3 regions of the Photobacterium sp. R1 genome follow, and region 2 is predicted to be linked to each of the others. Evidence: predicted binding sites of a transcription regulator. Region 2 holds the regulator's gene; each other region holds the start of a gene.

Evidence for each region. The regulator PurR, encoded in region 2, represses purine synthesis genes. The targets are predictions, from matches to a motif close to TNANGNAAACGTTTNCNTNA.
Region 1: a site for PurR is predicted at 1,264-1,283, ahead of ACYP03_RS15045 (uracil-xanthine permease family protein). Genes of this name have one in related genera too.
Region 3: a site for PurR is predicted at 1,434-1,453, ahead of purM (phosphoribosylformylglycinamidine cyclo-ligase). Genes of this name have one in related genera too.

The regions. Positions count from the first base shown of each region.
Region 1 is NZ_BAAHZP010000008.1:163,215-166,496, forward strand. Features, by position in the region: gene recG (ATP-dependent DNA helicase RecG) at 1-1,187, shown strand, start outside; gene ACYP03_RS15045 (uracil-xanthine permease family protein) at 1,401-2,774, shown strand; gene envZ (two-component system sensor histidine kinase EnvZ) at 2,822-3,282, opposite strand, start outside.
Region 2 is NZ_BAAHZP010000005.1:136,199-139,480, reverse strand. Features, by position in the region: gene ACYP03_RS10465 (FecCD family ABC transporter permease) at 1-194, shown strand, start outside; gene ACYP03_RS10460 (heme ABC transporter ATP-binding protein) at 191-1,012, shown strand; gene purR (HTH-type transcriptional repressor PurR) at 1,358-2,368, shown strand; cyclic di-GMP riboswitch class I at 2,577-2,680, shown strand; gene ACYP03_RS10450 (TfoX/Sxy family DNA transformation protein) at 2,812-3,282, shown strand, end outside.
Region 3 is NZ_BAAHZP010000023.1:12,025-15,306, reverse strand. Features, by position in the region: gene ACYP03_RS22955 (uracil-xanthine permease family protein) at 1-629, shown strand, start outside; gene upp (uracil phosphoribosyltransferase) at 692-1,318, opposite strand; gene purM (phosphoribosylformylglycinamidine cyclo-ligase) at 1,513-2,553, shown strand; gene purN (phosphoribosylglycinamide formyltransferase) at 2,557-3,201, shown strand; gene ACYP03_RS22935 (class II glutamine amidotransferase) at 3,279-3,282, opposite strand, start outside.

The DNA.
Region 1 (3,282 bases), on a different contig from region 2:
GCTCCGGCAAAACCCTGGTCGCGGCACTGGCGGCGGTTCGCGCCATCGGACATGGCTATCAGGTCGCGCTGATGGCACCGACCGAACTGCTGGCCGAACAGCACGCCCTCAACTTCGCCCAGTGGCTGGAACCGCTCGGCATTCAGGTCGGCTGGCTGGCCGGTAAGCTCAAAGGCAAAGCACGGGAAACCGAGCTGGCCCGCATTGAAAGCGGTGAAGCGAAGATGGTGGTCGGCACCCATGCCCTGTTCCAGCAACAGGTGATCTTCAGCAATCTGGCGTTGGTCATCATCGATGAACAGCACCGGTTCGGGGTGCACCAGCGGCTGGAACTGCGGGAAAAAGGCGCAAATGATGGCCGTTATCCGCACCAGCTGATCATGACGGCCACGCCCATTCCCCGGACGCTGGCCATGACCGCGTATGCCGATTTGGAAACCTCAGTGATCGACGAACTGCCGCCGGGCCGGACCCCCATTCAGACCGTCGCGGTTTCCGATGCCCGCCGCGCAGATATCATCGAACGGATCCGTGCCGCCTGTCTGAACGAAGGACGCCAGGCATACTGGGTCTGTACCCTGATTGATGAATCTGAAGTGCTGGAAGCCCAGGCGGCATCCGACACCGCCACTGAGCTGACCGCCCAGTTACCGGAGCTGAAAATTGGTCTGGTTCACGGCCGGATGAAAGCGGCTGAAAAGCAGGACGTGATGCAACGTTTCAAAGCCGGTGAACTGCACCTGCTGGTTGCCACCACCGTGATTGAAGTGGGTGTTGATGTTCCCAATGCCAGCCTGATGATCATCGAAAACCCCGAACGGCTGGGTCTGGCGCAGCTTCACCAGCTGCGCGGCCGGGTTGGCCGGGGCAGCGTCGCCAGCCATTGTGTGCTGCTCTATCATGCCCCGTTGTCGAAAACGGCTCAGCAGCGACTGGGCGTCCTGCGGGAAAGCAGTGACGGCTTCGTGATAGCCCAGCGCGATCTGGAAATCCGCGGTCCCGGTGAGCTGCTCGGCACCAAACAGACCGGCATTGCAGATTTCAAAGTGGCCGATCTGGTCCGCGACCAGCACCTGATCCCTCAGGTCCAGAAGATGGCGCGATACCTGCACGATCAATATCCGTCCAATGCCAAGGCCATTATTGAACGCTGGCTCGGTCACCGGGAAAACTATTCCAACGCCTGAACCGGACGAACCCGCCCGTTCCAGTGAAATCGCGGTCTGATGCCGCTGTTTTCTGCTTTCACACACCAAAAACAACATGCGCAAACGTTTGCTAATTTTGGGTTCGTCATTACAATAGGGGCCAATTTTGACCCAAGGGTCCTTTTTCGGCTTCAAACCTGTCCACTCAGATCCCCTTGAGAAGCCGACCTGTCGACGTAATAAGGATTGACCATGACCGGCCAGCACCAAGAAATTGAACGTCCCCGCACATCTGATTTGATTTACCGCCTTGAAGATCGTCCGCCCCTGCCGCAAACCCTGTTTGCAGCATTGCAGCACCTGCTGGCCATGTTCGTGGCCGTCGTCACCCCATCGCTGATCATCTGTCAGGCTCTGGGACTGCCGGCCAGCGACACCAACACCATCGTCAGTATGTCGTTGCTGGCCTCAGGCGTTGCGTCGTTCATTCAGATCCGGACCATCGGCCCGGTGGGTTCCGGCCTGCTGTCGATTCAGGGCACCAGCTTTAACTTTCTCGGCCCGATTATCGGTGCCGGGCTGGCAATGAAAGCCGGCGGTGCGGATGTGCCGACCATGATGGCTGCTATTTTCGGCACCATTCTCGCCGCTTCCCTGACAGAAGTTGCCATTTCACGGATTTTACAACATACCCGCCGGGTCATTACCCCGCTGGTGTCCGGCATTGTGGTGACTTTGATTGGTCTGACGCTGATCCAGATTGGCCTGACGTCAATTGGCGGTGGCTATGCCGCCATTGAAGACGGCAGCTTCGGCAGTCTGGATAAACTGCTGCTGGCCGGGATCGTCCTGGGGCTGATTGTCCTGATGAACCGGATGAAGAACCCGTATCTGCGTGTTTCATCCATTGTGATTGCGATGGCCGCCGGAACGCTGGCCGCCTGGCTGATGGGCATGATCAGTATGGAGCGGCTCGCCGAAACCACCCTAATCGCCATTCCTGCCCCGATGCAGTACGGACTGGGTTTTGACGGGTCGCTGCTGATCCCGCTGGTGATTGTCTTTGCCATTACGTCACTGGAAGCCATCGGAGATATCACGGCAACCTCAGAAACCTCAGAACAACCGGTCAGCGGCCCGGTGTACCTGAAGCGGATTAAAGGCGGCGTGCTGGCAGATGGGATCAACTCAGCACTGGCTGCAGTGCTGAACAGTTTTCCAAACTCAACCTTCAGCCAGAACAACGGCATCATCCAACTGACTGGCGTTGCCAGCCGTTACATCGGTTATTTTGTCGCTGGGATGCTGGTGTTGCTGGGTCTGTTTCCTGTTGTCGCCAATCTGGTTCAGCTGATCCCGGAACCTGTACTGGGCGGCGCCACCATCGTGATGTTCGGCACTATTGCCGCATCCGGGGTGCGGATTATTTCCCGTTGTGAGCTGGACCGTCGTGCCATTCTGATCATGGCACTGTCGTTCTCGATGGGACTGGGGATTGCGCAGAAACCGGAAATCCTCCAGTTCATGCCTGAGATTGTGAAAAGCATTCTTTCATCCGGCATGGCTGCCGGTGGCCTGACGGCGATTCTGCTGAACCTGATTCTGCCGGAAGAAAAGAAAGACTGATTGACGGACAGCGTCCTCCCATCACAAATGAGAGGGCGCTGTGCCTGCTAGGATTTCACGGCGCGCTTGCCGTTCTGTTTTACCGGACGCAACGGCAGACTCACCTGGACTTTCAGCCCCCCTTCGCTGCGGTTACTGAACTGAATGTCACCCTGGTGCTGATCCACTATCCGCTTCACAATCGCCAGTCCGAGTCCGGTACCTTCCGCATCGCTGCCGCGGGCAATGTCACCGCGGGTCAGGGGTTGCAGCATCTTCGCCACCTGATCCGGTTCAATCCCGGGACCGTCATCTTCCACACAGAACCAGGCCATCTGGCGATCCGCCGTCATCCCGCTGGTGACCCGAACCCAGCCATTGCCGTAACGCAGCGCATTAACCACCAGGTTACTGATCAAACGCTTAATCGCGACACCATTGACATACACTTTGCCATTGATGAGACCCAGCTCCTGCTCAATCCCCCGCTCAATGCCGCCTTCTGCCTCTGCCACATCTTCCACCAGCA
Region 2 (3,282 bases):
TGCTGGCTGGCCCGAATCACAAAACATTATTGCCACTCTCGGCTTTACTGGGGGCACTTATCTTGCTGGTTGCCGACATGCTGGCCCGTGTTATTGCCGCACCAGCCGAACTGCCGGTCGGTATCATCACCGCTTTACTGGGAGCCCCGTTCTTTATTGCTCTGCTACTGAAACAAAAAGGCCGTTTACAATGATTCATCATATCGTTCGCCCTCTTCGCCCCCGGCACGAAAAACAGCAATCACCGGTGCTTTCAGCCGAGGGTTTATCACTGCAACTTGGCGGTAAAACGTTACTGGATCAGCTGAACATCAGTTTCCGCAGCGGAGAGTTAACAGCTTTACTCGGCCCGAATGGTGCCGGTAAAAGTACTTTACTCAAAGTGCTTTGCGGTGAAATCAGTGCCAAAGGCAATGTGTACTATTTTGGTCAAAAGCACAGCGACTGGCAGCCATCCCTGCTGGCCAAACACTTGGGTGTACTCCCTCAGCACAGCAGCCTGTCTTTTGGTTTTACTGCGCAGGAGGTCGTTGAACTTGGCTGTATGCCACTTGGTTTGAAGCGCACAGATTGTCTCCGAATTACCCGGGAATGCATGACGGCTGTTGGGATCTGTCACCTGAGCCAGCGTCAGTACCCCACCCTCTCAGGCGGCGAGAAACAACGTGTTCATTTTGCCCGTGTACTGGCTCAGCTCAGCAATGCGGAAGACCAGTGCATTTTAATGCTGGACGAACCGACCTCAGCTTTAGACCTTGCCCATCAGCACAGTTGCCTGAAACTGGCAAAAGATATGGCCCGTAAAGGAGCCGCCGTCATCCTGGTCATTCATGACCTCAATCTTGCAGCTGAATACGCAGACAGACTGGTATTGCTGAATAAGGGGAAGATACAAGCAGACGGTGATGCCTGGCATACCCTGACCACTGAGAATATCAGTTCCGTTTATGGTTCCCCGGTGATCATCGAATCTCACCCCCGCGGGCACTTTCCGATCGTCCTTTCAGCCTGAACCTCCTGCAAGGGCATCGCTGAGCCGTTGCCCTTGCACAGTACTTACAATGTAAAGACTGAAACAACTTTCAAGTTGCCAGTATTCTTGAGCTGCATCAAGATTCCCCCCACATTTCAAGAGAAACGTTGCACTGTGCGTGAGTCCTTGTAGAATGTGAGCGCAAGCGATTAACCGATGAAATAAATAGCAATAGAAAGTCAGACTTCATATCGGTGTAAGGTATTGTTACCACTCGGCCTGAGCCACTCATTTCCCGCCGCTATCCTCGCAGAGAAGCGGCGTTTTAGCGTCTGGCAAATATGAAAAGACCCTGTTCAGGGCCTGAAGACTAGAAGAACAATTATGGCAACCATTAAAGATGTTGCACGTATGGCAGGTGTATCTACTACCACAGTCTCACACGTGATCAACAAAACCCGCTTTGTAGCGGAAGCAACACAGAAAAAAGTGTTGGCGGCAGTTGAAGAATTGAACTACGCGCCAAGCGCCGTCGCGCGCAGCCTGAAATGTAATACAACCAGCACCATCGGCATGCTGGTGACAAAATCGACCAACCCATTCTTTGCCGAATTGGTGCATGGCGTTGAAGAGTACTGCTATAAATCCGGTTATACGCTGATTTTATGCAACACCGAAGGTAATCTGGCCAAACAGAAGGATTACCTGCGCATGCTTTCTGAAAAGCGTGTGGATGGTCTGCTGGTGATGTGTTCTGATCTGGATGATCAACTGCTGGAACAGTTAGAGCGACAGCCTGATCTGCCCATGGTTATCATGGACTGGGGTCCTGCACGCCCAAAAACAGATAATATTCAGGATAATGCAGAACTTGGTGGTTATCTTGCCACTCGTCATTTTATTGACAATGGACACACTAAAATTGGTTGTCTTTCCGGCCAGAAAGATAAATCTACCTGCCGTGAGCGGCTGAAAGGTTTCCATAAAGCCATGAGCGAAGCTGGTCTGACGGTCAATGAAAACTGGATCATTGAAGGTGATTTCGAATGTGAATCTGCCGTAGATGCAGCCAATGCTTTTATTGCCATGAAAGAGCGTCCAACTGCTATTTTCTGCTTCAATGACATTATGGCAATGGCCTTAATCAGTACATTTGAACAAGCAGGGATCAATGTACCAAATGATATTTCAATTATTGGTTATGACAATATTGATCTGGCCCCGTACTTTTCACCACCTCTGACAACAATCCACCAGCCAAAACGCCGTTTAGGCAAGACTGCTGTGGAAATCCTGATGGAACGCGTGAAAGATAAAAACCATGAATTTCAGACTTTTGAGATCAATCCTGAGCTCGTGGTTCGCCGTTCCGTCAAAAAAATAACACATCCATAAAAAACGATATTAACCTACATATATTGATAAACAGCCGATATAAACACCCATATCGGCTATGTTTATATGGAATATTACTACGCTACAGAGGAATTGATGGGATAATCAGTTAGTTTCTGTAAAATTTATACGATTTTTATTGCGAAGAGTATCACAATTTTTTGTGCGATCGATATCAAATTTGTCTTATTGATATATGATTAAACAGTCACGAACAAGGCAAACCATCTGAAAGGATGGGACGCAAAGCTTCCGGCCTAAAAGCAATGACTTAGTGATAAAGTTATTACTCATGGTAGCGGGGTTGCCGATGGATGAAGTGAAGTTTATGGGACACTTTTGTCATTCTTATGACAAAAGACTCATAATCTTATGCACAATTGAATCCTCGCTCCGTTGTTTGGTGACTTCTTTTGTTGAAATTTCTAACCGAGAAAAGAAGCATGGACAAACCACTACTGAAAGATTCAATTCGTTTATTTGAGAAATTTGGCCAGATTAAATCTCGCTCAATGTTTGGCGGTTTTGGCATTTTCGCAGGTGAAACGATGTTTGCTCTAGTTGTTAGCGACAAGCTGCATCTGCGCGCTAACGCGAAAAATGAAGAAACCTTTAAACAAGCTGGCCTCAAACCGTACGTTTATCAAAAACGCGGTTTTCCTGTCGTCACAAAACACTATGCCATTCCGGAAAACTGGTGGGAAACCCCAGAAGTCATTCTGGAGCACGCTGAAGTTTCTCTTAATGCAGCACAGGCTGACAAAGAGAAAAAAATGCAGGCTAGCCCTAACCGCATTAAAGATCTGCCAAATCTTCGCCTTGCCAATGAGCGTATGCTCAAGAAAGCAGGCATCAACTCTGTAGATCAGCTGTTTGAAGTTGGTGCTATCGGTGCTTTTCAGGCGCTGCAGGAA
Region 3 (3,282 bases), on a different contig from region 2:
TCACCATGCCTGAATTCAACATCAATGCCGTGCTGTTCATGATTCCGGTTGCGATTGCACCAGCTGTTGAGCACGTCGGCGACATGCTGGCGATTTCCAATGTCACCGGTAAAGACTACCTGAAAAAACCGGGCCTGCATCGCACCATGGCCGGCGACGGCGTAGCAACCATTGCGGCCTCTCTGGTCGGTGCGCCACCGAATACGACATATTCTGAAGTAACTGGTGCGGTCATGCTGACGAAAGCCTTCAATCCGGCCATCATGACCTGGAGTGCAGTTACCGCAATTGTGCTGGCCTTTGTCGGTAAACTGGGTGCCACACTGCAGACCATCCCTGTCCCTGTCATGGGCGGGATCATGATCCTGCTGTTCGGCTCAATTGCGACTGTCGGCCTGAATACCCTGATCAAAAATCAGGTTGACCTGCATAAATCCCGTAACCTGGTCATTGTTGCTGTCACGCTGGTGTTCGGGATTGGCGGCATGGCCTTCGGGATTGGCGAGTTCAGTCTGCAGGGCGTCAGCCTGTGCGGTATCGTTGCGATTGTCCTGAACCTGGTCCTGCCAAAAGATCTGGGTGAAAGTAAGGTTGTCGACAACGCCCAAATAGAATCATCTGACACATAAACTTTCTTGCTTCAGAAACAAAAAAACCGGCGCAATGCCGGTTTTTTTGTTCATCTGATGAATTATTTGGTGCCGAAGATCTTGTCACCTGCATCACCCAGACCCGGAACGATGTAGCCCTTGTCATTCAGCTTCTCGTCAATTGCTGCGGTGTACAGCTCAACATCCGGATGTGCTTTCTCCAGTGCAGCGATACCTTCAGGAGCAGCGACCAGAACCAGCACCTTAATGGAGCTGCAACCGTGCTCTTTCAGCAGATCGATCGTCGCAATCATAGAACCACCGGTTGCCAGCATCGGGTCAACCACCAGCGCCATACGCTCATCAATGTTGGAAGCCAGCTTATGGAAATAAGGGACAGGCTCCAGTGTTTCTTCATCACGATAGATACCGACCGTACTGATACGGGCGCTTGGCATGTGCTCCAGCACACCATCCATCATGCCCAGACCTGCACGCAGAATCGGTACAACAGTCACTTTCTTCCCTTTGATCTGTTCTACCTGAACCGGGCCGTTCCAGCCTTCAATCGTGATGGTTTCTGTTTCGAAGTCAGACGTCGCTTCATAAGTCAGCAGGCTACCCACTTCCGTCGCCAGCTCGCGGAAACGCTTGGTGCTGATGTCACCTTCACGCATCAGACCAATTTTATGCTTCACCAGCGGGTGTTTTACCTCAACGACTTTCATCTTGGACTCCTACACAACAAAGTTTCAAAAAAATCGATCCATTATACACTAGACCATCCTCATACAGGTAGGAAATAGCGACTTGTCTGGTCAGGTTTCCGTCACCAGGAATATTTGACGCAAACGTTTTCCTTTCCGTCCTGACTACTGTTATCATACTGCGGATTTTACGATTTAACCGGTGAGGATCTGTTGTGAGCGGTAATCATTCTTCTCTAAGTTACAAAGATGCAGGTGTCGATATTGATGCAGGGAATGCCCTGGTTGATCGAATCAAAGGGGTGGTCAAACGCACGACACGTCCTGAAGTGATGGGCGGTCTGGGTGGTTTTGGTGCCTTGTGCTCACTACCGACCAAATACAAAGAGCCAGTGCTGGTCTCCGGGACTGACGGTGTCGGTACAAAGCTGCGTCTGGCGATGGATCTGAAGAAACATGACACCATTGGAATCGATCTGGTCGCGATGTGTGTCAATGACCTGATTGTACAGGGTGGTGAACCGCTGTTTTTCCTCGACTACTACGCCACCGGCAAACTGGATGTCGATACCGCAGCCAGTGTTGTCAGCGGGATTGGTGAAGGTTGCGTACAGGCCGGTTGTGCTCTGATTGGCGGCGAGACTGCTGAAATGCCGGGCATGTACCACGGCGAAGATTACGATGTCGCAGGATTCTGTGTGGGCGTGGTTGAAAAGTCTGAAATTATCGACGGCACCAAAGTTCAGGCAGGTGATGCCCTGATTGCTGTTGCTTCCAGCGGCCCTCACTCCAACGGTTATTCACTGATCCGTAAAATCATCGAAGTCTCTCAGGCCGATTTGAGCAAAGACCTCGAAGGCAAATCTCTGGCAGAACACCTGCTGGAGCCCACCCGTATTTATGTCAAATCAGTTCTGAAACTGATGGAAAGCTGCGAACTGCACGCAATTTCGCACATTACCGGCGGCGGTTTCTGGGAAAACATTCCACGCGTCCTGCCAGAAGGCACCAAAGCGGTCATCGACGGTAAAAGCTGGGAATGGCCAGCAGTGTTCAACTGGCTGCAGCAGGCTGGTAACGTAGAAACCCATGAAATGTACCGCACATTCAACTGCGGCGTTGGTCTGGTCATTGCTCTGCCTCAGGCTCAGGCAGCACAAGCGGTCGAACTGCTCAACGCTGAGGGCGAAAACGCCTGGCTGCTAGGTACCATTGCACAGGCTGCCGAGGGTGAAGCCCAGGTGGAGATCAACTAAACAATGAAAAACATTGTTGTCCTGATTTCCGGCAGCGGCTCGAACTTGCAGGCTATTATTGATGCCTGTGAAAGTGATGTCATCACACACGGCCGCATAGCTGCCGTGGTTTCGAACAAAGCTGATGCTTATGGTCTGGAACGAGCCCGTAATGCCGGCATTGCAACAGCCCATCTGGCCGCGAAAGATTATGCTGATCGTGACACTTTCGATCGGGCACTGGCTGAAATCATCGACGGATATCAGCCGGATCTGGTCGTTTTGGCCGGTTATATGCGGATCCTGAGCAGCGAATTCGTCCGTCACTATGAAGGCCGGATGCTGAACATCCACCCGTCTCTGCTGCCGAAATATACCGGCCTGCATACCCACCAGCGAGCGCTGGATGCCGGTGATACCGAGCACGGTACCAGTGTCCATTTCGTTACTGAAGAACTGGACGGCGGACCTGTCATCCTGCAAGCCAAAGTCCCAATCTTCGAGGGCGATACTGCCGACGAAGTGATGGCCCGAGTACAGCAGCAGGAACACCGCATTTACCCGCTGGTCTGTCAGTGGTTCCTGGAAGGCCGGGCGGTCATGCAGGATGACGCAGCTTATCTGGATGGCGCTCGTCTGGCACAGCATGGTTACGCTGCTGACGAATAATTGCCCCATAAGATGTAGTTACAAGAGATACAAAAAAGCGGCTTTCACAGCCGCTTTTTTTATGGTTTCAAAACAGATTAA